2 linked regions of the Alicyclobacillus sp. SO9 genome follow. The protein of the gene in region 1 binds, or shares a complex with, the protein of each later gene. Links are inferred from orthologs where the notes say so. Each region holds a gene or a part of one and is shown on either strand. Other genes may lie near its edges. The genes, in order: metK and groL.

Evidence for each region.
Region 2: the proteins of metK (region 1) and groL are in contact, whole or in part, in a cryo-EM structure (PDB 8P4O), measured with the Escherichia coli proteins. The link is inferred for Alicyclobacillus sp. SO9 from one-to-one orthologs.

What each region holds. Positions count from the first base shown.
Region 1 is NZ_CP066339.1:4,203,675-4,218,910, reverse strand. Bases 5,529-8,398 are described here. They hold metK (methionine adenosyltransferase), read left to right. Parts: upstream 5,529-6,300; coding sequence 6,301-7,497; downstream 7,498-8,398. Other genes in these bases: GI364_RS19745 (sensor histidine kinase), read left to right, coding at 7,809-8,398; GI364_RS19755 (alpha/beta-type small acid-soluble spore protein), read left to right, coding at 5,912-6,130; GI364_RS19760 (WecB/TagA/CpsF family glycosyltransferase), read left to right, coding at 5,529-5,809. Outside these bases: GI364_RS19780 (S53 family peptidase), read left to right, coding at 1-1,524; GI364_RS19775 (MFS transporter), read left to right, coding at 1,782-2,981; GI364_RS19770 (cold shock domain-containing protein), read right to left, coding at 3,081-3,278; GI364_RS19765 (hypothetical protein), read left to right, coding at 3,498-5,012; more of GI364_RS19760, read left to right, coding at 5,054-5,528; more of GI364_RS19745, read left to right, coding at 8,399-8,945; GI364_RS19740 (response regulator), read left to right, coding at 8,942-9,598; GI364_RS19735 (hypothetical protein), read left to right, coding at 9,744-10,178; GI364_RS19730 (helix-turn-helix domain-containing protein), read right to left, coding at 10,204-11,526; GI364_RS19725 (response regulator transcription factor), read left to right, coding at 11,797-12,549; two-component system histidine kinase PnpS, read left to right, coding at 12,549-13,847; GI364_RS19715 (DegV family protein), read left to right, coding at 13,856-14,719; GI364_RS19710 (ComF family protein), read left to right, coding at 14,716-15,236. UniProt on the Escherichia coli protein: Catalyzes the formation of S-adenosylmethionine (AdoMet) from methionine and ATP.
Region 2 is NZ_CP066339.1:4,767,895-4,783,153, forward strand. The notes cover bases 12,367-15,259. They hold groL (chaperonin GroEL), read right to left. Parts: upstream 14,684-15,259; coding sequence 13,049-14,683; downstream 12,367-13,048. Other genes in these bases: GI364_RS22290 (murein hydrolase activator EnvC family protein), read right to left, coding at 12,367-12,673; groES (co-chaperone GroES), read right to left, coding at 14,766-15,047. In the rest of the region: GI364_RS22250 (ABC transporter ATP-binding protein), read right to left, coding at 1-474; GI364_RS22255 (response regulator), read right to left, coding at 785-1,573; GI364_RS22260 (sensor histidine kinase), read right to left, coding at 1,570-2,910; GI364_RS22265 (NCS2 family permease), read right to left, coding at 3,249-4,628; guaA (glutamine-hydrolyzing GMP synthase), read right to left, coding at 4,794-6,344; GI364_RS22275 (transglutaminase TgpA family protein), read right to left, coding at 6,747-9,047; GI364_RS22280 (DUF58 domain-containing protein), read right to left, coding at 9,031-10,257; GI364_RS22285 (AAA family ATPase), read right to left, coding at 10,254-11,228; more of GI364_RS22290, read right to left, coding at 11,513-12,366.

The sequences.
Region 1 (15,236 bases):
AGGTACAAAGGGAAAGAGTTCCATGCGACGCGTAGGGAGCCCAGGGCACCGGAGAGTGTAGCCAACAATATCCTGTGTATCCTCGGCCTGACCAACTATTCAAATATGCAATCCTTGTCCATGAAAAAACCGGGATCGAAGCCGTCAGCAACACCGCCTAGCGGTCCCTATGCTGAGACTCCGGCAAAAATGGCCAAACATTACAACGTTACACCACTCTATAAAGAGGGAGCCAAAGGTCAAGGTCAGACTATAGGTATCGTCACATTGGCCGGCTTCAATCCCAGCGACGCCTATCACTATTGGAAGGCAATGGGCATTAATGTGAATCCTCACCGTTTGACGGTGACCAACGTAGACAATGCCAACGCTCAGTCTCCGAGCGTTTACTACTCAGGCTACGATGAAACAACCCTTGATGTTGAACAATCAGGTGCTATGGCTCCTGCTGCAAACATTCACGTCTATATCGGCCCTAACACTGACACAGGTTTTACGGATGCCTATGCGAAAGCCATCTCGGAGAATCAAGTTCAGGAATTATCGGTCAGTTGGGGTGAAAGCGAGCAAATTATCAACTATTTTGTCCAGCAGAATCAAGAGACTCCGGAGTATGCTCAGGTCTTCAATCAACTGTATATGGAAGCTGCGGCACAGGGGATTTCTACCTTTGCATCATCCGGCGACGGCGGGGCTTATGACTCAGCAGTCTATTATGACTACGGTTTTAACGGAGTGGCGGGTCTGTTTGGCCGCGTGGTGGACAACCCGGCAGACAGTCCGTACGTGACTGCGGCAGGCGGCACAACGCTTCCCTGGCAAAACGCCTCGAGAAACGTGAACGTCAAGCAGGAACGCGCTTGGGGCTGGGATTACTACTACAGCCACTTGAATACAGAACTAAAGCCGACAGTATCAAATTGGGCTGCTGATTACCTTGTAGGCGACGGCGGCGGATTCAGTACTATCTTTAAAACACCGAGCTATCAGAAGGGTGTCCCCGGTGTCAACACGTATGCGGGGGTGACAAACTGGATTCCAAACAGCAATGCCAGCTCTATTACCAGCAACCCCAATCCGAAAGTGGTTACCGGAGTCGGCAGCGGACGCAACATGCCCGATGTATCCTTGGATGCAGACCCAGAAACCGGTTATGGCGTGTATCTCAGCCAGCAGAATAGCAAAGGTGTTCCCAATCAAACCCCTGGGTGGGTGCAGTATGGCGGAACCAGCGTAGTTTCACCGCAGTTGAACGGATTAACTGCTGTTATTAATTCAGCGGACCATACCAGAGTTGGCTTCTGGAATCCGCAAATTTATCGCTTTGCTGTACGGAAAAACTCGCCGTTTACACCGCTGAATGCACAGGGAACCAGCAACGACAACATTTTCTATACAGGCCAGCCTGGCACCGTCTATAACCAGGCTACAGGGCTGGGTGTTCCAAACGTGGCGAAACTGGCGAAAGACTTTAAGCAGGGACAATGGGGAGAGTGGGGCCGCTTCTACGGTTACGGCCGATAATCAGCAACTGCCAACCTGTGCTGTCTCGAACAGGCTTGTAAAGCCTACGGCCTGACGCTACTGCGGGACCGCTATTCAGACACAAATAACTTCATTTCTAAAGAAAATTCGGGGCCGGCTGGAAAGCTGGCCCTTTGAATTTTGTCGCAAGGTGCTCTACACTGTATGTCGGTACAATTATTTAGGTACCCGAAGCTTTTCTACCGTAGATATCCAATCAAGACGAAGACTAGAGAGAGTGGAAGAGAGGTTGCGGTATGCAGTGGAAACGAACCCTCGTCATACTGGTATTTGCTAATTTCATTGTTGTTTCTGGAATGAGCCTTATTATTCCGTTTTTACCCTTATATATTGAACAACTTGGAGTTCACAACATGGCAACCGTAGAACGGTGGTCTGGTTGGGTTTTTTCAGCGCAGTTTGTGACGTCTTTTTTATTTCAACCGCTGTGGGGCGTTATTGCAGACCGGCACGGTCGTAAAATCATGCTGTTACGAGCGGGTATTGGCATGGGCGTAATGACAATCCTCATGGGCTTAGTTGGAGCACCTTGGGAACTGTTGGTGTTGAGGTTGATCAACGGTATTTTTTCTGGATTTATCTCTATGGCCGTTTCTCTGCAAGCTTCCGTGACGCCGGACGAACACTCCGGACGAGCGCTAGGTATATTACAGACAGGTACCGTTGCGGGGAATCTAATTGGACCTTTGGCTGGCGGGGCTTTAGCGGAGGCAATTGGTTATTCCCATGTCTTCTACTTAACAGGAGCTCTCCTGATTTTAGCTAGTTTGATTGTAGCAGTGTTTGTAAAGGAAGAGCGCGTGAGAGTGGCGAAAGTGAAAGACCAGCGCAAAGTGGCCTGGAAGTCACTGGTTCCTCTGTGGCCCGTATTTCTTGCATCAGTAGTGACACAGCTCGGGATGATGAGTATTGAACCGATTGTTACGCTTTATGCAAAAACACTGTATACTGGGCCTCATTTAGCGCTGGTTGCTGGGTTCGTGGTAGCCATCACAGGTATTGCAAATATGATTGGTTCGCCTTTACTTGGCCGTTTGGGAGATAACATCGGTCAGCGGAAGATTCTGATGTTAGCCCTAGTTATGGCAGCGATGGCCTATATTCCGCAGGCTTTGGCAGGGGGGATTACTGTCCTGCTTGTGGGGCGGTTCTTCCTCGGATTGTTTGTCGGCGGGATGATTCCATCGCTAAATGTCTTGGTAAAGAAATTGGCACCAAAGGAAATTCAGGCTACTGCCTTCGGTTTTAACAGCAGTTCCTTGTTCTTAGGAAACTTGCTGGGCCCAATTTTGGGTAGCAGCGTTGCTGCTGCGTTTAATATTCGTGCAGTCTTTTATGTGACCATGTCCATTTTGCTTATCAACGCAGTGACAATTGCTTTTAATAAGTCGTTGGACCGTCGTCAAAACACATCTGCGACAGCTCCAGTATCCTAACGAAGCAGCAACAGGGCTGTCACATTGTCCATTAAAATACTCCATGCATAATTAAGACGCCCCGCGAAAGCGGGGCGTCGGCCGTTTTATTTATTAAGATTACAATTTTACTACGTTAGCGGCCTGCGGGCCACGTTGACCTTCGACAATATCGAATTCAACACTCTGGCCTTCTTCCAAGGTACGGAAACCTTCACCGGTAATGGCTGTGTAATGGACGAAAACGTCGTTAGCGCCTTCCACCTGAATAAATCCATAACCCTTTTCTGCGTTAAACCATTTAACTGTTCCTTGCACTGTATTGCCTCCTACTTAGTACCATGTACTCCAGCCAAGTACCTGTTCCGTACTTTCGCAGTACCTGTACTCAAATGAATTTGCGTTGCAAGCCTATCATAGCACGAACCGAATGGCAAAAGCAATATTGCCGAAATTCGGTGTTTTGACGCCGAAGACAAGTGGGCAGACTGATGATATCCAATGGGAACTGTCTCCAAGGGAAAAGGAGGAAGTGTAGTGTCACGCCGTGGTGAACAGTTGTTTCACTTGTCCATTTCTGTTTTTGCGCTGTCCCTTACCCTTGCTTCGATTCTCGCCATTGAATACCAGCGATCTCCAGCGCGCGTGCGCCACTGGCTTGCACCCTTGCGACATGTGTCCTTGCTGTCTGGATTTTCAGGATTACATAGTCCGCCAAGCACGCAGTCAGTGCATCAGAAGGTTCCAGCGCTTGCGCAGCAGAACGGACAGCGGACACCGGGCGCTCACAGCCAAAATAACAACACGGCAAGAAACAACGCAGTGTCCCAACCTGCACTCGGTCCGGAATCCCAGGCTTCGTTGTCAAAACTGATTCGTGTGAAAGCCTTCAATAGTAATGTACCAAGTTCACAAGTCGTTCATACACAGAACTTGTTAAAACAATATGACATTGCCGCACAAATCGCTTCGTTTCTTGGGATAAGTCTTCGGTCAAGGGCGACCATTGATTTAGTTACGACTTCTTCCGATTACCAACAAGCCCTTCAAGCAGTTGGAGTTACGAAAGCGGAAACGTCCAAATTGAGTTTGGACACTGGAGGGTTTACCGATGGGTCAACGGTCATTATTCCCTTGTACCAAAACAAAACAACACCAGAACTGGTGAACACTTTGACCCACGAATTAACGCACGTGTTTCTGAATGAGAATGGGGGTGCACTGCCAAGTTGGCTCAATGAGGGGATGGCAGTTCACATGGGGATGCTTCTGCAAACGAAAACAGAGCCCAACTTGGTGTATAGCGGCTACGCAAAACGTATGGCTGAAAATGTGATTGCTGCCGTTATAAGCGGTTCCCTTCGTCCTTTGACTGGTGATGAGCTTAAAGTCATTCAAGGCAAAGCTCCGTATGACCTGGAGTTGCAGGACTGGCTGGCAGTAAACATGTTGCTGCAAAAGGACGGTACAAGCCCATTTCAAAAATTCCTTCGGTTTATTCACAGCGGACAACCAGCGAATAGTGCCTTTTCACGAGCTTTTAACACATCACAGTCGAACGTGAATACCGAACTTACACGACTTTTACGAACGGCAGCTGCAGAATCTGACAAGGGTGTAACGATTACCCTGAAAGTTCCCGCCGGGTACAAGGGCTCACTGCGAATCTTGCCCCATGGGACTCACAATTGGGACGGAATTGCTCTTCATGCAGGGATGCAGAAGCTCACTGTACTGCCGAATGGAACAGTTCTGGGTTACTCAGGTGCCGTTCAACACACATATGATTCGAGGCCGAGTGACAAGCACACAGTATACCTCAATCTGGACCCCCAAAACCCGTTTACGTATCAGGGCAAAAAAGTGGAGGACTCGGGATTTGCATTGGACTACCATAATGGGCTCTACGGATTTGCAGACAGCTGGATCACGTTGGTAAACGGAAAAACCGCTTATATCAGCAAACCCAGCTTGTTTGGAGTACAATTAGAGGTAATCCGTGAACGGAGTCAAACAAATCCTGTGCTGACCCTGCTGCAGACGTCGCAATAGGAGGCTGCGGCCAGGTTTCGGACGTGAAGAGGGATGCATTCGTGCAGCGTGGAAATGTTCAATACAGAGCTCATCATTCCATCGAAGTTTTAGGAATTCGATTCAATAAAGTAAACTTGACAACTGCAGTCGAACAGATTTTGCACTGGGTATCGGAAAAAAGCAGACGTATGGTCATCACTGCCGGACCCGAGTTTGTGATGCACGCTGAACGTGACAAACAACTGAAGAAAATGGCTTTTGTCGCCGATCTCGTAACGCCAGACGGTATCGGCGTACTTTGGGCTGCCAAGAGAATCGGTAATGCGAAGTTGGAGCGGGTTACGGGTGTGGAGTTAGGCGAGGCTCTTCTGCAAACAGCTCAGACTCGGAACATTCCACTTCGGGTGTATATCCTCGGAGCTCGAGGCGATTCCTTGGCACATTGCCTTGACAGCTTTCGTACGGCCTATCCATCGGTCATATTTGCAGGAAGAGACGGCTATTTTGAAAATCATGAATGGTCACAAGTGAAACAAGAAATCGAAGCCTTCCAGCCAGATGTTTGGTTTGTCGGCTTAGGGCAACCACGGCAAGAAAAGCTCATTTTTGAATCCCTGGCAGGGCTTCCGCCTTGCGTTGGAATCGGAGTTGGAGGAAGCATCGATGTTTGGAGCGGAGTGGTACAACGTGCTCCTAAAGTTGTACAACGGGTTCATTTAGAATGGTTTTATCGTCTGGTAAGGGAACCGTCTCGCTGGAAGAGACAACTGGCGTTGCCAAGGTTCGCATGGAAAGTAGTGACTAAACGGAGCTAAAACAAGCAACTGTGCCAAACATCTCCCAGGGTATCGAAAAGTCGGCTGGACACGCTAAGAAATGTCGGTGCACCGACAAAGTTTTCTGGGAGGTGCAGCAATATGAGCAAGCGTCACATTGTTTCTGGTGTTCATAAGGCACTCGACAACATGAAGTACGAAATCGCGTCGGAGTTGGGGCTTCCTGTTTATCAAGGCAGCGAAGACTACTGGGGAGAGTTAGCCACCCGCGATACTGGTAAAGTGGGCGGCGAAATTACAAAGCGACTAGTTGCCTACGCAGAACAGTCTCTTTCCGGTACATCGGGACAGCAACAGTAAAAAGCATTCACATGAATAAAATTGAATTTTGAAGAATTTGTTGATAGCATAAGGCGAAGCATACGCTTCGCCTTATGCTTTATGTTGAAATGTTGTTTGACGGGTAGAAATGAATAGTTTAACATAGGTATGTTTTTCACCCCGCAGTACATAGAAGGAGGGGGAACCGAATGGCCAAACGCAGATTGTTTACGTCTGAATCAGTGACAGAGGGTCATCCTGATAAAATTTGCGACCAAATTTCAGACGCTGTTTTGGATGAAATTCTAACGCATGACGAAAGCGCGAGAGTGGCGTGCGAGACCACCGTTACTACGGGTTTGGTGCTCGTTGCAGGAGAGATTACGACTACCTGTTATGTGGATATCCCGAAAATTGTCCGCAAAACTCTAGCGGAAATCGGTTATACTCGGGCAAAGTATGGCTTTGACTCTGAAACGTGCGCAGTCATGACGTCGATAGATGAGCAGTCTCCCGACATTGCCATGGGTGTTGACCGTGCATTGGAGGCGAGATCGCCTGACGTTGCAGACGCACTGATTGAGGAAATCGGTGCTGGCGACCAAGGCCTGATGTTTGGTTTTGCATGCGACGAGACGGACGAACTAATGCCACTACCTGTCAGTCTCGCACACAGGTTGTCTCGGAAGTTAGCGGAAGTCAGAAAAAATGGGACGCTGCCCTACCTGCGCCCTGACGGTAAAACACAGGTCACAGTCGAATACGATGGAGAAATCCCGGTGCGGGTTGATGCGGTTGTGGTTTCAACTCAACATGACGAGCACACGGGATTGGACACAATAGCGCACGACATACAGAAGTTCGTCATTGAAACAGTGATTCCGGCGGAACTGCTCGATGAGAAAACCAAGTATTTTATAAATCCCACAGGACGTTTTGTCATTGGGGGTCCTCAAGGTGACGCAGGTTTGACGGGCCGAAAGATTATTGTAGACACCTACGGCGGCTATGCCCGGCATGGAGGCGGGGCATTTTCAGGTAAGGATCCCACGAAAGTCGATCGCAGTGCTGCATATGCAGCCCGCTATGTTGCGAAAAACGTGGTAGCTGCAGGCCTTGCAAAAAAATGTGAAGTTCAATTGGCCTATGCTATTGGGGTAGCACAACCTGTGTCTGTTGCAGTGGATACCTTTGGTACTGCAACTGTGGATGAAGACCTGATTGAGAAACTCATTAGAAAGCATTTTGATTTGCGTCCTGCCGGAATCATCAAAGAGTTGGGATTGCGTAAACCCATCTACAGGCAAACGGCAGCCTACGGACATTTTGGCAGGCCAGATTTGAATTTACCGTGGGAACAGACAGATAAGGCAAACCTGCTTCGATCTGAGGCTGGTGTGGTGTGAAATCTATTTACATGTGCGAATTCTCACAGCGGGTGATATTGAACCAACTACTATTTCTCAGAATGAGCACAAAAAAATTTGCTGAGACCCCCACAAATATCCGAGGGGCATCCGAAACTTATTTACATCACCCTTACCCCATTAGGCGCGAGTCAGCATAGTCTGTCCGCGCCCTTTTTTTATTGGTACGACCCCATTTGTTTGATGCTTTGGTTCAATTTGTTTACATACCAGAAAAGTCCAGCAGGAATCTCTGCTGTCTGTCAAGAAATTTATGGACTAGACAATAACAGAAAGTGACGTGTTGCAATTTGGCGTATCATGTTGCGGCATTGCAGGCAGCCATCGAAAAAACCCTGAATGCAATTGAAGACGGCGAGCAGCAGGTTGAAAAGATTGTCGCGCGAACATGGCAGGAAGTACAGGAACTTGAGCAGGAGTATGAATCTGTGAAACAAGAATGTACAGACGCCATCAACCGTGTTGAGGAAACCGAGCGCCACAGTCGGCGGGCACGCGAGCAACTGGTCCAGGTCAACCGCGGGATTTATCAGTACACACACGGCGAAATGAAAGATGCGTATGAGAAAGCGCAGGCACTCCAAATGGAACTGGGACAATGGCGCGAACGTGAAGCACAGTTGCGCAGGCGCCGGGATGAATTGGCCCGCCGCTTAAAATCTCTTCGTATTTCCGCACATGAAGCCGAAACACTGATGGTAAAATTCGGGCACGTCACAGACTATTTGACGGAACAATTCGGGGGCTTGGCCAACACCTTACAAACAGCACAGACTGAGTCGCTCGTTGGGTTACAGGTTATGCAGATGCAGGAGGACGAACGCCGCGTACTTGCCCAACGTCTTCACGACGGGCCCATGCAGAGCCTGGCAGGGACAGCCATGCGAGTTCAAGTAGTACCGGTTGCTGACGACAACGAAGAGTTGAAAGAGGACATTCGCCTACGCTTGAACAGCGTCATTGCGAACATTCGCCAAATTGTCTTTGACTTGCGTCCACCGCTTTTGGATGACTTGGGGCTGATTCCTGCGTTAAAGCGGTATACACAGCAATGGGCCGAGTGGTCGGATGTGACGGTTCACGTGCACCTCATTGGCGTCGAAACAGTACTTCGGCCGACTGAAAAAATGACTATCTTTCGGACAGTGCAGGAAACGTTAAAAAACACACTTGCTCACGCACAGGCGTCTCAAGTAGATATTTCGCTGACCTACGGTGTAGACAGGCTTAAAGTCGAAGTTGTGGACAACGGAATTGGAATTGGCGAGTCACAGTGGTATGAGTGGGTTGAAAACGGGAAACTTGGATTAACCGTATCCAGACAGCGGCTGGGACTGCTGAATGGGTCGCTCGAGGTAATGAACGCATTGCCCAAGGGGACTAAGGTCGTCATGGAATTACCAATTTTAAGAGGTGGGTCAAAGTGAGTTCAGACAAGCATATTAAAATTGCGATTGCTGATGATAACGACCACTTTCGAGACACACTAAGAGATGTGCTTCAATACGAGCCGGATTTTCAAGTAGTAGCGTTGTGGCCTAATGGATTGGATGTCATGGCAGGCCTGGAAACAATAGATCCGGACATCCTGCTGCTTGACATCAATATGCCTTTTCTTAATGGTGTAGAAACGACGAAGCAATTGCAGGAAAAGTATCCCAAAGTTAAAATTATTATTTTGAGTATGCACGATGACGAAGGCTACGTTCTGGAGACACTGCGCTCAGGTGCATCAGGGTATTTGGTGAAGGACGGGTCTGCCGTAGAGGTGATACGTGCTGTGAGAGAAGTTGCAGCCGGGCGGGCTATTGTCCATCCTCAGGTGACCCAGACAGTGTTATCACAGTTTTACGGTAACAGTGTAATGAACGACTCATGGCGTGAAGTTTTAACAAATCGTGAGATGGAAGTGTTGCAGGAACTGGCTTTGGGAAAATCCAACGAGGATATTTCCGCGGCACTGGGTATTACAACAAAAACGGTAAAAAGCCACGTGTCCAATATCCTGTCAAAACTTGAAGTCTCAGATAGGACACAAGCGGTAATTTTGGCATTACGTAATCATTGGCTGCCTGCTTGACAATGTCCAACGTTTTTTTTAATTGAAAATATGGCAAAAATCAGAATATATCCCTTCTGTATCCCTGGAGTGGTGGCAACTTTGAATGACCATGAGTCCTTTGGCCCTTTTTCTGCATATAGTTGCAGTAAGGGGTGAGGGGCTTATGATAGACGTCCTGATTTTTTGGGCTCTTGCATTGTACGGGGCGCTAATGATTGTTGTGCAAGTCGTACGTAAACTCCAAGCTCGGAATCAGAACCGTATTCACCCAGTGTCGTTGCTATTAATCGTACGCGATGCAGAGTCCAGCATAGAGGGATTGTTGCGCGACGTCATGTTAAAGTCGATGTTCGTGGAAAAAGTACCTTCCATTCGAGTGATTGATATGTCCAGCGGTGAAGAAACAGGACGCATTGTGCAAAGGCTGGCAGCATTGCATTCGGGGTTGACATATGGGGCGGTACGTACGGAAGCCGAATTGGCAGCGGAACTCAGCAATCACTGTCTCAATGAAACCTTTGTGGGGTACATTTACGATTTGCGTGAACCGGGTGTAGCAGAGGCTTTCATTCAGGATATTGAGTCTGTCCTGTATTAGGTGTTGGAGCATCATTTGCCGCCTGTTACAACGGCGGCTCAGCCCTCATACCGATTTCCTCCTGCAGTAGCTTTTTTACTCTTCCTGCCAGGTGAGCCGCAGAACGTGTGCCCTTTGTTTCCTCCACCCATTTGAGCAGAATTTGATAGATCTTAAGAATGTATACCTTATATGACCGATAACTCTTATTCAAGCTCATTTCTTCCAAGAGGCCAATTGCCTTCTCGTAGTTGTTGCTTTGATAGAGGGTCCTAGCTTCAGCAATTCCCAGACGGATGGAAAGTGGAATAACCTGTTCGCTGAACGCGGGAATTTCACCGCTGTAATCGTCAATAATTTCTCTGCACCGTCTGATTCTTGACTGGGCAGATGTGAATTCTCCTGCTTGAACGAATTGCTCAATTTTCTCTGTTTCGCCCGCAATGAACTGTTCCAGATTCAAAAAAGTTGTTGATTTTGCAGCGAGGTCTTTCATGTCAAGAGGCGCATTTACGTCCTTATCCAGCTTAGTCTGAGTGTAGATGTACTGCTCAACCATCAGAGTGAATTCCAACAGATTTACACCGCTTTCAATCAATGCTTTTGCTCGGCTTGAATCCTCCTTCATGGCATGCATGCCGTCCAGAACCAGTGTCTTTGCAATGACGGACAGTTTTCGTGCGCCTTCCACATGTTGCCTTGCCTGGTTCAGACACTGGTTTGCCAGCGCTGAATCGCCTCGTTCTTGATGCAACTCTTGCAATCGCAGACACATATCGGCCATCTCGTAATTTACTTCTGGAGTGGAGAGTTGACTGTTTTCGTGAAGAGATTCTACAATTTCCAATGCAATTGTCCATTCATGTATAGCGCCCTCAAGGTTCTTCGTGGCATACTCAACTTGTCCTGATTCTTTCATCACAAAGAACAGCAAACGCTTGTCTTGATTTGTCAGCGAGGCCTCACGCAATTCTTCCAAAATTTTCGCGGCCGAAGAGTACTCTTGGTTGACGCGATTAAGACGTGCAAGCAGTAATCTGTATTCAAAAAAATCGTGCCCTGGTGTGTCGGGGATGGTCAGACGCTCCAGTATTTGATGAACCTGTTTGTAATCTCCAATTAAAAACCAGAATTGAGCCAGTTGGAGCTGAGCAGAAATGGCAAAATGGTCTTCAAACTCATTCAGGAAGTGTTCAACGGGCATCCCAAGTCTGTTCGCTATAGATTTGATGAGCGAATAGGATGGTCGTGTTTTATCCGATTCAATCTGGCTAATCATACTGGGTGACACAATGCCGTCACTTAACTCAGCCTGTGTCAATCCTCTTTGTCGCCTGATTTGTCGAATTTTCTCACCAATTGATGGCATGTTTTACACTCGTTTCTCTGTGGAGGTGGGATATTGCACCGATTCCCCTGTGGGTTAAGCAGGAATTTGTGCGCTAAATGGTGTAAGTATGCTACGTTAAAGGCAATGAAAGTTGTGAAACAGTTGACTCCGCCTCTGAACTGGTGTGATTCTCAGTAATAGCAGGTTAATATTACCACGAAAGTTGGAATTGTGCATTGCTAAACCTGCCCCGTGCAGTGGACTGTTCACAAAAGTTTCAGATCTGCAGAAGCAGGCGACAGCTTGCCAATGACAACCAATTCGGGAGGTGCCAATGTGACAGAGGTTTTAGTCATAGACGATGAAACATCTATTGCTACATTGGTTGCATACAATTTTGAACGAGCCGGTTTTTCAGTGTCCGTCAGCCATGACGGAGACGATGCGTATCAACGCGTGGCAGCTAATCCAGATGCATATGACTTGCTCGTGCTGGACTGGATGCTGCCGGGAATGGATGGCCTAGAAGTCTGCAAGAAACTTCGACAACAAGGAATTAAAACGCCAATTATCCTGTTGACGGCTCGAGACCAGGAGATAGATTTGGTACTCGGACTGGAAATTGGTGCTGACGACTATGTCACGAAGCCTTTTAGTCCGCGAGAGCTTGTCGCAAGGGCGAAGGCGGTCCTTCGACGGACAGATAACGCCGCCGAAGCGGACCAACCTGAGCAGGAGTCAGCAAACAGCGAGGAGTTACGGGCTGGTCTGATACGGATGGATTTAGAACGACATGAAGTGACGGTCAACCAGCTTCAAATTGATTTGACGCCCCGAGAATTTGAACTGCTGAGGCAACTGATGGAACACAAAGGGAGAGTGCTTTCTCGTGATCAGTTACTCGACCGCGTCTGGGGCTATGATATTGCCACGGATACAAGAATTGTGGACGTGCATATGTCGCATCTTCGTGAGAAACTGGAACGTGATCCGAAGAACCCTATTCATTTGAAAACGGTTCGCGGCATAGGCTATAAGTTTGTAGAAGGTACGAGTACCTGATGGTTGCATTCATTGCAGCCGTCGTGGGCCTGCTTGCCGGACTTCTCATTGGCTGGCGAGTATGGGGAAGGGCACGTCTAGACGCGGGCAGACAATTGAAGGAAAACCTCAACAAATTGGCAACTGGAGAGTTCGAGACACGGATGGTCAACAAAATTCGGTCGCGAGACTACGACAGCCTGATGGACGCGTTTAACGAAATGGCGCGCAACTTGGAACAGCAGTTCGTGAACCTGTCCAATGAACGGGACGTACTCCGCCATATTTTGCGAGCCATGACTACTGGAGTCGTGTACGTCAGCAACAGGGGCCGTATTACGATGGTGAATGCCGCAGCCGAGCGAATGTTTAAGCGGCCTGAGGAACAGTGGCTCGGGCATGAGCACTGGACAGTGTTTCGCCAGTATCAATTAGGCGCATATATTGATGAGACCAGTCTCAACGGTGTAGGGGCACATAAGGAGATTCAGCTAAAAGATGGACAAATCCTGGATGTCCAATTGATTCCCGTGAATTCTCCAAGTTCGGCTTTTTTTGGTGCACAGACCAGCGATGTTCTTGTGATTTGCAATGATGTCTCTGAGTTTTATCGTTTGGAGCGCATGCGAACCGAGTTTGTTGCCAATGTATCCCACGAACTCAAGACTCCCGTTGCCGCAATTCGCGGGTTTGCCGAGACATTGCTGGAAAATGAAGTGGACAATCCGGATGTTCATCGGACGTTTCTTCAAACAATCTACGATGAGGCCTATCGAATGGGCAACCTTGTGTCTGATCTCCTTGAATTATCTCGGCTTGAAGGTACGCAGCAAGCCGTCCAGCCAGACAAGGTCCAGTTGGGTGAAGTCGTAGACAGCGCGGTTTCCAGAGTGCGGCAAGCAGCGGCAAAGAGGTCTATCTTACTGAACATAAAAGACACCAAAATGACGGTTTGGGCAGATGAAGACAAATTGCTTCAGGTGCTTCTAAATCTCCTCACCAATGCGATTAACTATACCCCGGAAGGAGGAAGCGTTACACTCTGGTGTGAGGCTCTGGCAGAGGATGTACGGGTGCACGTACAGGATACAGGTATTGGCATATCTCCTGAAAATCAGTTGCGCGTGTTTGAGCGATTTTACCGGGTAAACCGCGACAGGAGCCGCAGCACCGGCGGGACAGGACTCGGACTGGCCATCGTAAAACACATTATTGGAGCCCACGGCGGCGAGGTGGGCGTAGACAGTCGAAGCGGTGAAGGAAGTGATTTTTGGTTTACGCTTCCCCGACTCGGTACATCAGATAAAGCAAAAGAATGAGGGATATTATGCAGAAAATTAGTTTTGTTACAGACAGCACTGCAAACTTGACACAGTCACAGGCAGAGGAATATGACATCAAAGTTGTGCCTTTGTCTGTTATTTTCGGGAGTGAGGCATACCGTGAAGGAACGGAAATCAGTGCCGAAGAATTTTATCAGCGCTTGCCCAAAGAAAAGCAGCTTCCAACTACCTCTCAGCCTCCTGTCGGAGAATTTGCAAAGGTGTTTGAGGAGTTGTTGGAAACTTCCGATCACGTAGTGTGTCTCATGCTTTCCTCAAAACTCAGCGGTACTTACCAATCCGCAAAGACGGCCGCCGAAATGGTAAGTGGAAATCGAATTACGGTCGTTGACTCGGGCATTGCAAGCTATGGAATCGCAGGTCCTTTAATGGATGGCGTCAAGTTGGCTCGGAGCGGTGGAACGGTTGAAGAAATCGTCGCCATGTGGGAAGAAGAATTGGCTGGACAACGAGCCTTCTTTGTTGTTGATACGCTTGAATACCTTCATAAGGGAGGACGCATTGGCGGTGCTGCGGCTGTGTTCGGCGCATTGCTTCAAATAAAGCCAATTCTCACCGTCATAGACGGGCGCATTGACCTGTTTGAGAAGGTCCGTACGCATCGCCGAGCCATGGAACGGGTTAGACAGTTGTTGCATAATGATGCAGCTTCTGGAGACCCGATTAACCTCTGCGTTGTGCACTCTGGCCGGTTGGATGAAGCGAAGACGTTTCGCAGCGAAATCACAGAAAAATATCCGAACGTGAAGACGGAGATCAGTGAATTGGGGCCAGTCATTGGTACGCACACCGGGCCCGGCCTGATTGCTATCGTCTATTACCCTGACAGGCTTATAAATCGTCAATGACACAGAGACGAACAAGACGGCGAACAGGTCTCCGACGCGCTGTGCAATGGATGACTCGCCGGACAGTTCCGCCAGTAAGGCTGTATACGGTCATCTTTCGTCTTAAACGCCGCTGGCAGCAACTTCTCAACGTGGTCTATCCGGATTCACGTGTTGCTTGCGCACTCTGCCAACGCCCCATCGGTGAACATCAGGAGCGGCGAACGGAGCAGAGAGATAGCGAGGAAGCTGAAAGGGCACACACTTTGCAAGGTGTGTGCCTCTTTTGTTTACAGGATGCTCGGATGTTCTCCTATCAGAGATGGAACGGCAGTCTACATATCTACAACAGGCATGATGAGTTTGCGGCTGTACCGATTTTCTGTGCAGCAACCTACGAAGGCATCATCCGCGATACCATTCGCCATTGGAAGTACGATGGACGTGTTGAATTTACAGGATATTTGGCTTACCTGATTGCTGCCGCTGTGCAAGAGTCTGAAATACATGCCGGAACAGATTGGGATGTGATAACCTG
Region 2 (15,259 bases), 570 kb from region 1 along the record:
CTCATCCATAATTAACACTTGAGGCCGGTGTACCATCCCCACGGCGATGTTCAGTCTGCGCTGCATGCCTCCAGAATACTTCTTAATTTGCTGTTTTCGGTGCTCTGTCAGGCCCGCGACTTGTAAGCACCAATCGATGTTGTCTTTCAATTTCGATCCCGTCAGCCCATACACAGTCCCCCAAAACTGCAGGTTTTCGTCTGCAGTCATGTGGTCATACAGGGCTATCGTCTGTGGCACAAGGCCAATCCGTTCCTTTACGTAGCGTTCGTCTCGTTTCAGTGAATGTCCATCCAGCACAACTTCTCCCGAATCCGGGCTGAGCAAAGCTGCAATCATCGATATAGTCGTTGATTTTCCCGCACCGTTCGGACCAAGCAGACCGAAGGCGTCCCCCGGATGAACCTGAAAACTGACATTGTTCACAGCCGTTTTATCCCCAAACCGCTTGGTCAAGTTCTGTACCTCTAGCATCAATTTACCTCCTCCGCTGCATTGCACCTTGATTGTATCTTGCCCACAGAGACTCCGCCTGTGCCATAGGATAGAAAAAAGAGCGGAAGTTTCCGCTCTTTGGCTGTACCCTTTTTTGGCATCCTGTCACTGCTTAATCCCGTTTCACGGCTAATTCTGCTGCTCTCTGTCGTGTAATTGTCCGCTTTAAGGACAGTATGTACAGTCTTTACGGCATCACCGAAATTGACCCATGACTTTAGTCATAGGTGCTGCGCAACCAGCTTCCTCTGTCCCTCGTCCTTGAGAAGCTTGCCAGTAGTGTAACGTCTCACAAGTTGCCGTAGCCGTTGCGGACCGCGTAGAGCGCCGCTTGAGTCCGGTCGCGCAATGCGAGCTTGGCAATGAGATTGCTGACATGGTTCTTGACGGTTCCTTCCGTCACAAACAGCTGACGCGCAATCTCCCTGTTGGACAACCCTTGTGCAAGGCAATGCAAGACATCCATTTCTCTATCTGTAAGTCCTGCCTTCGACGGAGAAAGCGTCGAGGCGGCTGCTTCGCTGGATATATCCGCGTGTTCCGCGTGTTCCGCGTGATCCGCACTAGCCCGGGGCTTCGGACGCTCCGGGTGTTGAAGAAGACGCTCGCTTTCATGAAGAGCTGGCTGGTTCATGTCAGATTGGGAGCTTGAAGAAACACTGGACTGCATTGCCGCCAAAAACGTGTTTGCAATGCCAGGCGGAAGAACTGCCCCTCCGCGGTGAGCCACGCGTATTGCATCCGCAATCTCCTCAGCAGGCATGTCCTTTAACAAATATCCGACGGCACCTGCGGACAATGCACCGACGACGTCATCTCGTGTATCGTACGTCGTCAACATCAAAATGCGTGTATCCGGCGATATTTCATGAATTTCCTTGATGGCCTCTATGCCGCCTTTTACCGGCATCCGAATATCCAGCAACATGACGTCAATGGATAAGTCTTTCGCAGATTGAACAGCTCGGTCTCCGTTCTCAGCAGTTGCAATGACTTCAATATCAGACTCTAACCCTAATAAGGTTTTTAATCCGTCTCGCATCAAGCGTTGGTCATCCACGATACAGACCTGAATCAATCCTTCGACGCCTCCCACATAGGCAGATTCAATTGCAGCAAGAACCCTTTGCCGGGCTCTGATGTCACTTTAATATCCCCACCATAGCGCTGAAATCTTGTTCGCATTGAAGAAAGACCAAAACCGAGGGAGGGTTCTGCTGCGCCCCGTCCATTGTCCCGAATATCAAGCTGCAACTTCAAACCTGCGCGTTTCAGCGTGATTTCGACGACTGTAGCCCGCCCGTGACGCTGGGCGTTGGTCAGTCCTTCCTGGACCACTCTGTAGAGCATGCCCATGAATTCCGGGGGGAGTGTTTCGACTTCGGGATCGGCTGTAAATTGAATGTCAGTCCCGGTCAATGAGGCGTAATATAAGCTAAGCCGTCGCAGTGCAGCAATCCCTTCCTTGCCCGTAGTCTTCCCGCCAACGGCTCGAACGGATTTGCGCACCTCATCCAATGCTTCACGTGCCAACGCTTCAGACACTCTCATGTTCTCTGAAGCGGATTCAATATCGTCCCCCTCCATCATACGCCTCGCACCTTGAAGTTGAACCAGCAGAGCAGTCAATCGATGAGCTACCGTATCATGAATCTCGCCAGCAATGCGGTTGCGCTCCTCAACGGCTGCCAAGTCATAGACCCGAGCCGCATATCGGTTCACTTCATCGTTCACGCGCCCCAACTGCTCTGACTGATACTGCATCTGCGCTGCGGCCTCTCGAAACCGCGTTCGTTCCTGCCACTGCCGTCGAACCAGCCAAGCAAGCACGCTGGCAAAAGTAATGACAACGAAGTACAAGCCAAACAACAGATAAAATGCAGGCGTCATCACGTCAGCAGCTGACAGAGCGCGAATCGCCTGTCCAGAAAAAAATATGTTAGATACAGAAGTTGTCGAGTTCCCATTCATCAGGGCTAACTGAATGCTGGTGATATAGATGGTGACAGTCAGCAAAACAGACCATACTTCACGCCTTGCATCCCCATCCCGACCCAGCCAAGCATAAGTCAGCATAGTGGGCAACAGCAACAAACTGACCGGTCCTCTCGGTGAGAATAAAAGCATGAAAACTGCGAGTAGGAAACTCGCACCCAGTTCGAGATGCAGCAGTCGAAACTGCATTTTCTTCCAGCGAGCATCATCTGTTTGAGTCGACAGCAAGATACTGTTTGCGATGTACATTGCTGCAGCCACTGCCATAACAGCCCGAAACCACACCTTGTCGCTGGATACAGCGTACAGGCCCACAATGGCCAGTTGCCAAATCGGTCTGCCAAGATGCAGCAGTGTTTCTGACCATTTGGGCTGGTCTGCAAAATCTCCTTCAGTGTAGGGCTCTCTGCTTGACAGCACGCGCGGTCTCCCTTCATCACCTCGCATCGGCAGAGTCGTTAATTCGCTCTACCTGCGGCAGACCGCAGAGGTGAAGTGGCAAGCTTATTTTATATACCTGCCCATAGTCTACTATATTTCTCAGTACCCATCAGTGCATCGGATTCAGAAAAAATGCGGCATGCTACTTATGAAAAGTAACATGCCGCTTCGGTGGGTGCCTAGAGTTTAGAGTTGCAGAAACTGACACGGCACATTAAGGGGGTGGCCGTATCCGCATCAGGCACTGTCCTGTCTCCAACTACGCTCGTTCACACCACGGACGCCAGCCATAGTTCCTGCTGGCATTAGCGCCGGTATCACTGCTGGTAGTACATAAGATAGCGCCACGCAGCAAGCACAACAATAATCCACATCAGCCAGTGAATCTTGGTGTGTTCACGACGGAAGAGCCAAAGAATGCCGTTAATAACCACAAACGCAGCAAACCCCACCGCGATGCCGTTGGAGATGCTGTAGGTGAGCGGCATCAGTACAATCGTTAGGAAGGCTGGAATCGCCAGGCCCATGTTGTCCCAATCAATGTTTCTCACCGCACCCATCATCAGTACACCAACCATAATCAAAGCTGGTGCAGTGGCCATATCAGGTACAATTAACGCAATAGGAGCAAGGAACAGTGAGGCCAAAAACAGAATCCCGGTGGTCACTGCAGTCAAGCCTGTGCGACCGCCTGCGGCAATACCCGATCCGCTTTCGACAAAAGCCGTAATCGTACTTGTCCCAAGTAACGCACCGAAACTGACCCCAGTGGCATCCACAAGCATAGCTCGTCCAAGCCGCTTTTCGCCGTCCTCACCTTCAAGCAGTCCAGCCTTGTTTGCAGTCCCGACCAGCGTTCCAAAGGTATCGAACAGTTCAACAAACGTAAATGTAAACAAGGAACTGATAATCCCGTAATGGAGGACACCTTGCAGACTTAGTTTTCCTACGGCTAAGTTCGAAAAATCAGGTAAAAAGTGCGGATGTTGCAATCCAGACAAGTCCGTCACGCCCATTGGAATTCCAATGACAGTTGTCAGTAAAATGCCAATAAGGATGGCGCCCGGCACGCGCAAAGCCATCATGATGGCAATAATGAAAACACCGATGAGCGTTAATTGTGTTGCATGGTTTTGCAGTGAACCGAGAACAGGAAGCCAATCAGTGTTGCTTATCATATTGTGCGGCGGCGCCGGGGTGTAAGAAGTGCTTTGTCCACCAACGAACTGCATCTTCATAACATCGCCGATTTTCAAACCAATTATAGTGATAAATAAACCGATTCCCACGGTAATAGCCAGCTTTAGAGAATCGGGAACGGCTCTGACCAGCAGTTGACGAATCTTGGTGACGGTAAGAATGATGAATACAATACCGGAAATAAAAACTGCACCAAGAGCCGTTTGCCAGGACATCTGTCCGCCGTGAGTAGCTGCAATAACAGCAAAGTAGGCATTGAGTCCCATTCCAGGTGCCAGTGCAATTGGATAGTTAACGAATAATCCCATTAAAAGTGTTATAATACCCGCACCAATGCTGGTCGCGAAAAAAACCGCACTTTCGTTCATGCCTGTTGCACTCAAAACCTGCGGATTTACAAATAAAATATAGGCCATTGTGACGAATGTCGTGATGCCAGCCATGATTTCACGACCGATTGTGGTGTCGTGCTTTCTCAGTTTAAAAAAGCCTTCCAATTCATCTCCTCCTCGAAAATTTCACTGCCCCAAGTCAACTTACATTAACGATGTTCCAGTGGTAAGTGCGACAGGTTCAAATTCTGTCCCAGCCTGCTGCATTTAATCCAGCCTCTCCTCCACGTATGCGTTTCACGTTTCATCGGAGAGTAGCCAGACAGACACCTACTCCCATTCAATGGTTCCCGGCGGTTTGGATGTAATGTCGTAGACCACTCGATTGATGCCCGCAATCTCATTCACAATCCGTGTCGAGATTCTTTCCAGTACATCGTAAGGAATTCTAGCCCAGTCGGCCGTCATGCCTTCCTGAGATGAAACTGCCCGAATCGCCAATGTTTCGGCGTATGTGCGCTCATCACCCATAACCCCTACGCTGTGTACTCCTGTAATGACGGTGAAATACTGCCAAATGTCTCGTTCTAAGCCCGCATTTGCAATCTCTTCTCGCAAGATGGCGTCAGATTCTCGGACCAGTTCAAGTTTCGCAGGTGTAATGGCCCCCAACACACGAATCGCCAAACCAGGTCCAGGAAAAGGTTGACGCCAGACCAGTGATGATGGAAGTCCCAGTTCCTCACCGAGAGCCCGGACCTCGTCCTTGAACAGTTCCTTTAGGGGTTCAAGAATTTCAAAACCTACATCTTCAGGTAAGCCTCCCACATTGTGATGGGATTTAATCGTAGCTGCTGTATCCGTTCCACTTTCAATGATGTCCGTGTACAGGGTACCTTGAACCAGATGGTCAAAAGGACCAAGACGTTCCGATTCTGCTTCGAAGGCGCGGATAAATTCTTCTCCGATTATCTTGCGTTTTCGTTCCGGGTCTGATACACCCTCCAATTTTCCAAGAAAGCGAGCCTGAGCATCGATACGTACGACATCAATGCCCAACTGACTCCCGAGAGTGTTCATGACCTGGGAGGATTCGCCTTTGCGGAGTAAACCGTGATCGACAAACATGGCCGTCAGTTGCGGGCCAATGGCTCGATGTACCAAAGCAGCGGCAACTGAGGAGTCGACTCCGCCGGAAAGTGCACATAGTACTTTGGCTTGTCCAACCTTGTTTTGAATTTCAACAACCGATTCCTCGATAAAGGACTTCATACTCCAATCGCCTTTAGCGCCGCAAATACTAAACAGAAAGTTCTTTAACAACTCAGTCCCATACTCACTGTGCTTGACCTCGGGATGGTATTGCACCGCATACAACTGGCGGCTGGGTGCGCTCATGGCAGCAATCGTACCTTGGGCTGTAACAGCGTCTCGAGTGAACCCGTCAGGCACTGCTGTGACAACGTCACTGTGACTCATCCAAACCCCTTGATGTTGAGGTTGATTCGCAAACAAAGCATTGTCTGGATTCTCTACATTTAACGAGGCGCGGCCGTACTCACGTACTTTGTCTCGCTCAACGCTTGCATCATACTTCTTCGCCAGCAATTGCATGCCGTAGCAAATGCCCAAAATCGGTACACCCAGTTTAAATACATCTTCATCTACAGTGGGGGCACCGTCTGCGAACACACTCTTTGGACCGCCGCTAAAAACAATCCCCTTGAGATTTCTCTCTTTCAATTCGTTGGCTGAAACAGTGTGAGGCAACAACTCCGAGAACACACCTTGCTCACGGATGCGGCGTGCGATGAGTTGGTTATACTGTCCCCCAAAATCAAGTACAATCACGGTTTCATGTTGCGTTGGCTGCACCGTCATGCTCCTCTCCTTCAAAACGTTCGTTTGTAATGAAAAACCTTTGGATATACGCACTAGGATAACCGGAAACCAGACATCAATGAGAACTCAATAAGTGCATTATGAAGGTCTCCGCAAACACGTAAAAACGCAAAAATACCCGCCTCTGATTCGGAGGCAGGCAAACTCGTATACCTTACCTCGTAGCTAAGCGATTTGCGGTCGCTCTGTAGAAACTGTCAGGCCATATTCCTGACACTATACGAGATAGAATAGAAATGAGCAAGACGACGTCTGCAGATAGTTTTTAGACCTGTTCCTGCTCATTTCATTCACACATGTGATTCAATTCATCTGTAATTCGACATCATTCTACTTGCAACCTGATGTAGAGTCAATGAGCGCCTTGGACAAGCCAACAACCTAATGTTTTCTGTGTCGTTTGTCCTTCTTGCCAAACAGCAGTCCCCTAAACCACTGCAGCCAGGTTCGGCGTGCTTGGCGAACTTCCTGGGACGTCGGAGTCTCAGGACTGTACCATGTCTTTTCGACAGTACCGACAAATCGATAAAAATCGGAAGCTGCTATTCCGGCGCGTGCTGCCTCGGGCTCAAGGTCTCGAATGGTAATCGAGGTATCTCCCAAAAAGCCCTTGCGGCGCAGGTAGCGAATGAAACGAAGAACGACTCTGTTTAAGTCGTGGGTCGTGTCATTCTTCCACATCCACATGTAGGTTCGAACTAGTATTTGTTTGCGCAACACCACCCCTGCCACGATACCCGCTGCAAGCGCAGCCAACACTACTCTCCAAAACCAGGAGAAAATGGTGTGCCAAGGAATCTGCAATGCGCCGGCACTGGTGCCGGTTGTACCAGACTGCTTTGTTTTCGGCGGGGTTTGAGGCTTCTTGGGATTTGATGTCGACGCTGAACTACTCGGACTACTATTGGCCGATTGCGTATTTTGAAGGTATGGAAATGAAAATCCAGGCGTCGGATCGAACGGAACCCAGCCAATTTTGGGGAAGTACACCTCTACCCAAGAATGTGCGTCGGATTCTTTCACCAAATACTTACTGGTAGCAGAACTACTGGAAGTTGCGGCTGCATTGCTTGTACTATGTCCGGTCCCCCCCTGGCTCGTTGACTGTGTTGTATTGGTCTCCAGTGTACCTCTTGCAAACCCAGTCACCCAGCGCGTCGGTATACCCAACGTCCGAAGCATCACTGCCATAGACGAAGAAAAATTGTTGCAGTAACCAATCCTGCTCTGGAACAGAAACTGGCTCACGTAGTCCTGGTGAGGGCCCGGAGTTGGAACATCTTTGACCTGATAGACGAAATTGTCTTTTAGATACGAGTTTATGGTGGAGACAATATCGTATTCAGAGTTGGACGAAGCAGCTACTTGCCGTGCTAGCTGCTTGACCTTCGCCGGAAGCTCTCCAGGCAACTGAAGGTCTTGCGAAAGACCCTTCGAATCAAACAATTTCTTGCGGGCCGAAATCGACTTCGGAAGGGAGGAGAGTCCTTGCAGGACTGTCTGCGGGTCTTGAAGAGCTTTGCTGGTTACAGTGTAGGTATTCCCTTTCCTGTCCCAGTTGCCCGTCAGGTCACCGTTCATTAGATTCATTGACAGGCGCCCGCCCTGCCCTTGGTTCATGGAGAGTCTGGAGACACTGTAGAACCCAAACACATCATATCCAGACAACTTGTTTGTCAGAATGTGTATCTTCTGAGTGACTGTTTTCGTAGGCGCTCCCGGCTGCAGCCCTGTAGCTGGTTTCTCCACAGATTGCACATTTCCATTTGGTACAGATGTTTCCCGCTGAAGTCCTTCTTTCCAACCCTTCCCTGTGTAGTCACTGTAGACTTTTCCGCGAAGATAAACAGGTACTTTACTGCTTACTTCCATTACGGGGGTGAAGTTCATCACAAACGATCCGCCAAGGTGAGCATTTTGCTGCTGATAGCCAATCACTTGCTGTGCCTTTCCCTCACCTTTCCCAGGGCCGGCACCGGGACCAGGTACATTACCAAAGTTCTTGAATGGATCGGCCCAGACAGCAGGTGCCTTGGGCAACAAGAAGGCCACACCGGAGGCGGCCGACAGAACGACTAATAATGGTGCGATGTAGCGCATCGCAGGCCAGCGAAACTGTTCAAAGTGAAGGCGCAGACCCGAGTACCTGGATAAGCCAAGAACGGCAAATGCAATCAGGCAGATGACGACAATGGCCGTGTTCGGATGAACCCTCGTGTTGCTGTCAATTACGGTAAGTACAAGGATACCCAGCAGATTGTAAAAGAGCCACAGACGCGGTCTTTTGCTTGCATACGACAACAGCCAGTAAATCGCGCACAAGGACCACAGAAATAGATGAGTCTGAAACGGCTCTGTCAGTTGCCCGGAAAACAGGAGATGCTTTGCTTCCAGCAATTCCTGGTGGATTACAGGTCCAAGCCTGTGAACCATCGAAAACTGTCTATCGTAGAAATAGAGAACATAGGCTTGAGAAGCTGCCAGGCCAGCCACAACTCGGACCCAGACAAACGGGATCCATTGTGCAATTAGGAGCGCAGCCAAAAAGGGAACAAAGGTCGATGTAGCATTGACCAGTCCCAGCTGATGCATCGGTTTGAAAAACATCCAGAGCCAAATCATGGATAGGGTTGCAAAGAGCCCGCGAAGCAGATACGGAGTGTCTTCAAGCGCGTACTGCAAAACGTGTACCTCCCCTTCCCAGCTGGGACAATTGTTCTCCGGAAGATATCAGGTGTACTTTCGCACCAGCTGTCTGCAACATAGACAGCACATGTTTGTCCGCATTTTCAACACTCCCCTGAGGCAAGGGAACAAACCATTCAACGCTGACTTTACGGGAGATTGTCTCCACAGCAATCGCAGACTGTTTATCCAACGACGGAGACACGACCACCAGAGTTGTACCGCGAGGAAGGTCTTGTGCGGCACGCACGAGGCTTTCACTAAATGGAATTTCGCCGTCTGCAGCGGCAATTGCGAGAGCTTCCATACAGTGAAGAAACAGCGCTTCGCTAGTTCCCACCGGATACTGTTGCAGGCTTTTCCCGTGTAGTGTAAGTCCGAACCGCCGATGTGTTTCAAATGAAAACTTGATGAGAGAAGCAGCTACGACCATCTCAAGTTCGAGAACATCGTCATTGTGTTCCTTGTGACTGATGCTGGACAAATCCGGCATAAACACCAGTTCACTGCTGACGTGCAGTTCAAATTCCTTTGAGAGCAGGGTTCCGCTCCGTGCACTAGCCATCCAGTGAATTCGACTTAATTTGTCTCCTGGAACATAATCCCGTACGCCCATCACGTTTGTGGACTCTTCAGAAATGTGGCTTGTGGGCTGACGTGAACCCGTATCGTCCGGACGGCTTCCTGCCCAACCGCGGACAGGAACTACTTTTGGATAGACGATGACTTCTGACGAACCGGAAAAGTGCTTTTTTCGCTGTTGCAGACCAAATACGTCACCGGATTCCAATTCCGTAGAACCAATTCGGTATGCGCCTCGTTTCAGCGCATGTATGCGATAATTCAGTTCCAATTCCCTTGTCCACAAAGGCTGAATGACCCGCTGACTGTCCTCTGCGTGAAACACCCATTGCCGCGGCAAATCCTCTGTCACGCGCAACCACAGTGTGGGCCACCATCCTTCTCGAAAAACCCGCACTCGGACGGTCACACTCTGCCCTGCGGACAACCTAGTTGCAGAAATCCTCCGCCGTACCGTTATACCGCGCAGATTGAAGAACCATGTCCCCGCCTCGTACAGCAGCACAATGCAATAGAAATAAAGCAAAAACCACGGTATAAAGGCACCTTCAACCCGTGCGAAGATGAATAATCCAACAAGCAGCAGGCCAGCGCCTGCCGTCCACAATGAGACACGCCAAGTCATCTGCGTCCGGCTCCCTGCACCATCGGCACCGCAACACTGGCCACAAGTTCAGAAACAAGCTGGCTAACATCCAGTCCTGATAAACGGGCGTCTGCCGACAATAAGACGCGGTGTTGGAGCACATATGGTGCCAAATAGCGAATATCGTCTGGAATGACATAGGAGCGACCAGAAACAAACGCGAGTGCTTGACTCGCCTTAAACAGTGCCAGACTCGCGCGGGGACTTGCACCTAAGTAAACGCTCTGATGAGTTCTGGTGGCCTGAACAATGTTAACCAGGTAACCGCGGACTGCATCATCCACATGAACCTGTGCCGCACGCTTGCGCCAGTCCAAAATCTGTTCCGGACTCGATACGGCCCCCAATGACTCAATTGGATGACCGGATTCCTGTCTCTCGAGAATACCAAGTTCTTCCGCTACAGAGGGATACCCCATCGTAAACTTCAGCAAGAACCTGTCTAGTTGAGCCTCTGGGAGAGGAAATGTTCCCTCAAATTCAATTGGATTTTCCGTTGCCAAAACAAAGAAAGGTGTAGGCAACCTGTAAGTTTCGCCATCGGCTGAAACATTTCTCTCTTCCAAAGCTTCGAGAAGCGCGGATTGGGTTTTAGGAGACGTTCTGTTAATTTCATCTGCCAGCACAACTTGGCCGAAAATTGGGCCCGGACGAAACCTGAATTCCTGCGATTTTTGATTGTACACAGAAACCCCTGTCACGTCTGAAGGAAGCAAGTCCGGCGTAAATTGGATGCGTCCGAACTCGCATCCCAAGGACCTGGCGGTCGCTCGAACGAGCATCGTCTTCCCCACACCTGGAACATCCTCAATCAGGCAGTGTCCGCCTGCCAGCAGTGCGACCAACACAAGCCGAACCACATCTTCCTTACCAACAATCACCTTAGATATATTCTGTACTACAGGAATAATCTCGGAATTCCATGCATTAAGTTCCGTTTGCTGACTCACTCCCAATTGTCCTCCATTCCCCACATTCAAATTAAACCCAGATTTAAAAATTCTACTCTACTTCGAACCCACGCTGTGTGCGCAGCCGGAATTGCATGAAACTGCATCAAAGTAAGATAAATGCCAAGGGACCACCCGCATCGCGAGGTCCCTGTAGTCAGAATCCGGTTTTGTTTGCAAGTCACTTTATGATATCTACTATAACACGAAAGCGGGCAAAGTCCTTACCGGTTTCTCTACTGAATTCTACTTGGAATTCCAATACTTTCCATCTGTTTAAAAGATTATGGATGGACGAACTGCAGGGGATTTGTAGACTGACTGCTTGTCACACCGCCCCGGCCAACTTGGAAATGCAGATGCGGTCCGGTCGACAGACCTTGAATTCCCGCTCCAATAGTGGCTAATGGTTCTCCTGTGTGAACAATTTCGCCAGCGTGAACATCAAGCCCAACAATATGCCCGTAGATCTCCATCAAATTGCCGGCGGATTCAACGACAATCCAATGACCATAACCAGAAGCCGGTCCAGCGTACAGAACTTGTCCAGATGTGGCGGCAACAACTTGTTCTCCGCCAGATGCGCCGGGAATGTCTACGCCAGGGTGGAAGTCTTTGTGCCCCCACAGCATCCTCCAGCCGTATGGTGAGCTAATACGATGTACGGTCGGGACTGGCCATGTCCAGCCTGTGGCACTGCCGTGATAGGCGCGGGCAGCAGCCTTTAAGTGGGCAATTTTGGAGGCAAGTGATGACAAAGCTTCGCTCTCTTGCTTCAGATCTGCTTGTGCCGCAAGTTTTGCACTGTTAACCTGTTTTAACAGATATGCCTGCTGCTGCTGCTTTTGCTTCTGTTCGGAACGCTTGGTCAGAAGTGCCGCATAGACGCGTTTCTGAATCGTCTGTTGCGTTTCCAACTCTTTGTTTTTGTTAGACAGGTCTTTCTTTGTCTTTTGAATCTGTTTGACTATTTTCTTGTCTTCTGCTGCAATGCTTGTCAAAAGTTCGAACCTGCTGAGCATTTCTGAAAAACTGGTGGATGAAAAAAGAACCGCCAAATACGATGCGTGTCCGTCTTCATACATGATTTTCAGACGTGATTGCAAAATGCCATACTGTGTCTGAAGTTTGGTTTGTGTCGTAGTAATTTCATCTTTTAATTGCGCAATTTGTTTCGTACGTTTATCAATGTCTGCTTGATTCTGGCTGATTTGCTGTTGTAAGTTGGATAACTGGACTTGTAGCGTCTGAATTTGACTCTGCAACGAAGCTGCGCGAGATGTCAAAACCTGAATCTTCTTCTTTGTCTGTTGTTTTTGGTTCTTCAGTGTCTGCGATTTGTGTTCGGCTTGCGTCAACGAGTTTGCATAGGCAACGGATGACAAAAGCATGCCCGCGGTAAGAGAGACAGAGGACAACATAACTAAAGCACCTTTAAGCGCCACGGACGAGATTCACCTCTTTAGTGTTTTGATACAGTCGTAGTGAGGCCGTTTGGCGGGCTGTGTTGGGGAAAACACAGCCTCATCTCGTACACGTTTCGACGAATTCGGTCATTTTCCTCCCATAACTCACCGAAAACCTTGACCTTCGAGAATTTTCCCAAGAATTCTTCGCAAAATTGTCTTCGTCGTCTGTGCTTTTAACGCGCTTAGACTTATTTGGTCTTCCAGAACAACCAAAGCTTAGCTACACAAAAGGGAATCGCCCCGCAGTTCATTTCTGAACATGCGGGGCGGTTCCCTCAAAACCAAAACCATTTATGTCAACGTCCAACGGGACGTAGGTAGTGCGGGATAGATCCCATGCTGACGGCTGACTTACATCATGCCGCCCATGCCGCCCATGCCGTCCATACCTGCTCCGGCAGCGCCGCCCTTATCCGGCTCTGGTTTGTCAGCAATGACAGCTTCCGTGGTCAGGAACATGGCTGCCACACTGGCTGCATTTTGCAGAGCTGAGCGAGTGACTTTCGCAGGGTCAACTACACCGGCACCAATCATGTCTACCCATTCACCTGTTGCTGCATTGTAGCCAACGCCGACTGCTTCTTTCTTCAATCGTTCCACAATGATTGAACCTTCGACACCAGAGTTATTGGCAATCTGGCGTACAGGTGCTTCGAGAGCCTTCCGAACCAGATTCAAACCAGTCTCTTCATCGCCTGTGACATCAACGCTGTCAAGTGCCTTCAGCGCGTTGATGAGTGAAGTACCGCCGCCAGCGACAATACCCTCTTCAACTGCAGCGCGCGTTGCGTTCAATGCGTCCTCGATGCGGAGTTTCTTTTCTTTCAATTCGGTCTCTGTAGCTGCGCCGACTTTGATGACTGCAACACCGCCAGCCATTTTCGCCAAGCGTTCCTGCAGTTTCTCTCTATCGAAGTCCGATGTGGTCTCTTCAATCTGATGTTTGATTTGACCCACTCGAGCTTCAATCTCAGCTTGGTCACCTGAGCCGTCAACAATAATGGTGTTTTCTTTGTCGATGCGGACCTGGTGTGCACGGCCGAGTTGCTCCATGGTCGTATTCTTCAGTTCGAGACCCAGTTCTTCACTGATAACCTCTCCACCTGTTAATACTGCAATGTCCTGCAGCATGGCTTTGCGGCGGTCGCCGAATCCGGGAGCCTTAACGGCGACTGCAGTGAAGGTACCGCGCAGCTTGTTGACAACCAAGGTTGCAAGTGCTTCGCCTTCGACGTCCTCGGCAACAATAACGAGCGGTTTCCCTGCTTGAACAACGCGTTCCAGAACAGGCAGCACTTCCTGGATGTTACCAATCTTCTTGTCCGTGATGAGGATATAGGGGTCTTCCAGGAGGGCTTCCATCTTGTCGTTGTCAGTAACCATATAAGGTGAGATATAACCCCGGTCAAACTGCATACCTTCAACAACATCGAGTTCGGTGTTGAATCCTTTAGACTCTTCAACAGTGATGACGCCGTCTTTGCCGACTTTCTCCATTGCGTCAGCAATCAGGTTGCCAATCTCGTCATCACCTGCGGAAATTCCTGCAACTTGAGCGATGTTTGAGCGTCCCTCAACCGTTTTTGCAATCTTAGCAATTTCACCGACTGCAGCGCTCACTGCTTTCTCAATTCCCTTGCGCAGAACCATTGGGTTCGCACCAGCAGCAACGTTCTTCAGGCCCTCGGTAATCATAGCTTGTGCCAATACGGTAGCGGTTGTCGTTCCGTCACCAGCTACATCGTTGGTTTTGGTTGCAACTTCCTTCACCAGTTGAGCACCCATGTTTTCGAAAGCATCTTCCAGTTCAATTTCTTTCGCAATGGTTACACCGTCATTGGTGATAAGAGGTGAACCAAATTTTTTCTCCAACACCACATTGCGACCCTTGGGGCCGAGGGTGACCTTCACGGCGTCTGCCAGAGCATCTACACCGCGCAGCATTGCACGACGTGCGTCTTCACGGAACTTCATTTCTTTTGCCATGAACTTTTACCTCCCTTAAATATGTAGGCGTAAGTACGCCTGAAAAAAGTTGCAGCCCTGGATGGCTGATTGTACTTGGTTGTTATTCCACGATTGCGAGGATATCACTTTCACGAAGAACCAGGACATCTTCGTCATCTACGGTAACTTCAGTTCCTGCGTATTTGGAGAAGATGACCTTATCGCCCACTTTTACATCGAGCGCAACTCGCTTTCCATCTTCATAGCGGCCTTCGCCTGCCGCAATCACTTCGCCTTCTTGCGGCTTTTCTTTGGCGCTGTCAGGCAGCACAATGCCGCTGGCAGTTTTTTCTTCCTTTTGCACAAGGCGTATTACAACCCTGTCGGCCAATGGTTTCAGCATGTCAAAACCCTCCTCAATAGTCGTAAATTCCATGTCCTTCTGGGACCTTGTTAGCACTCGACCTACGCGAGTGCTAACACCAATACATATGATAATCACTGTAGACTCGGTTTGCAAGAACCTGCAGCAAATTTTTTATAGTGCATGTCCAAACCGTGCCGGGTCAATACCGTGAACGTAAAGTGTCCAAAGCCAAAAACAAAATGACTACT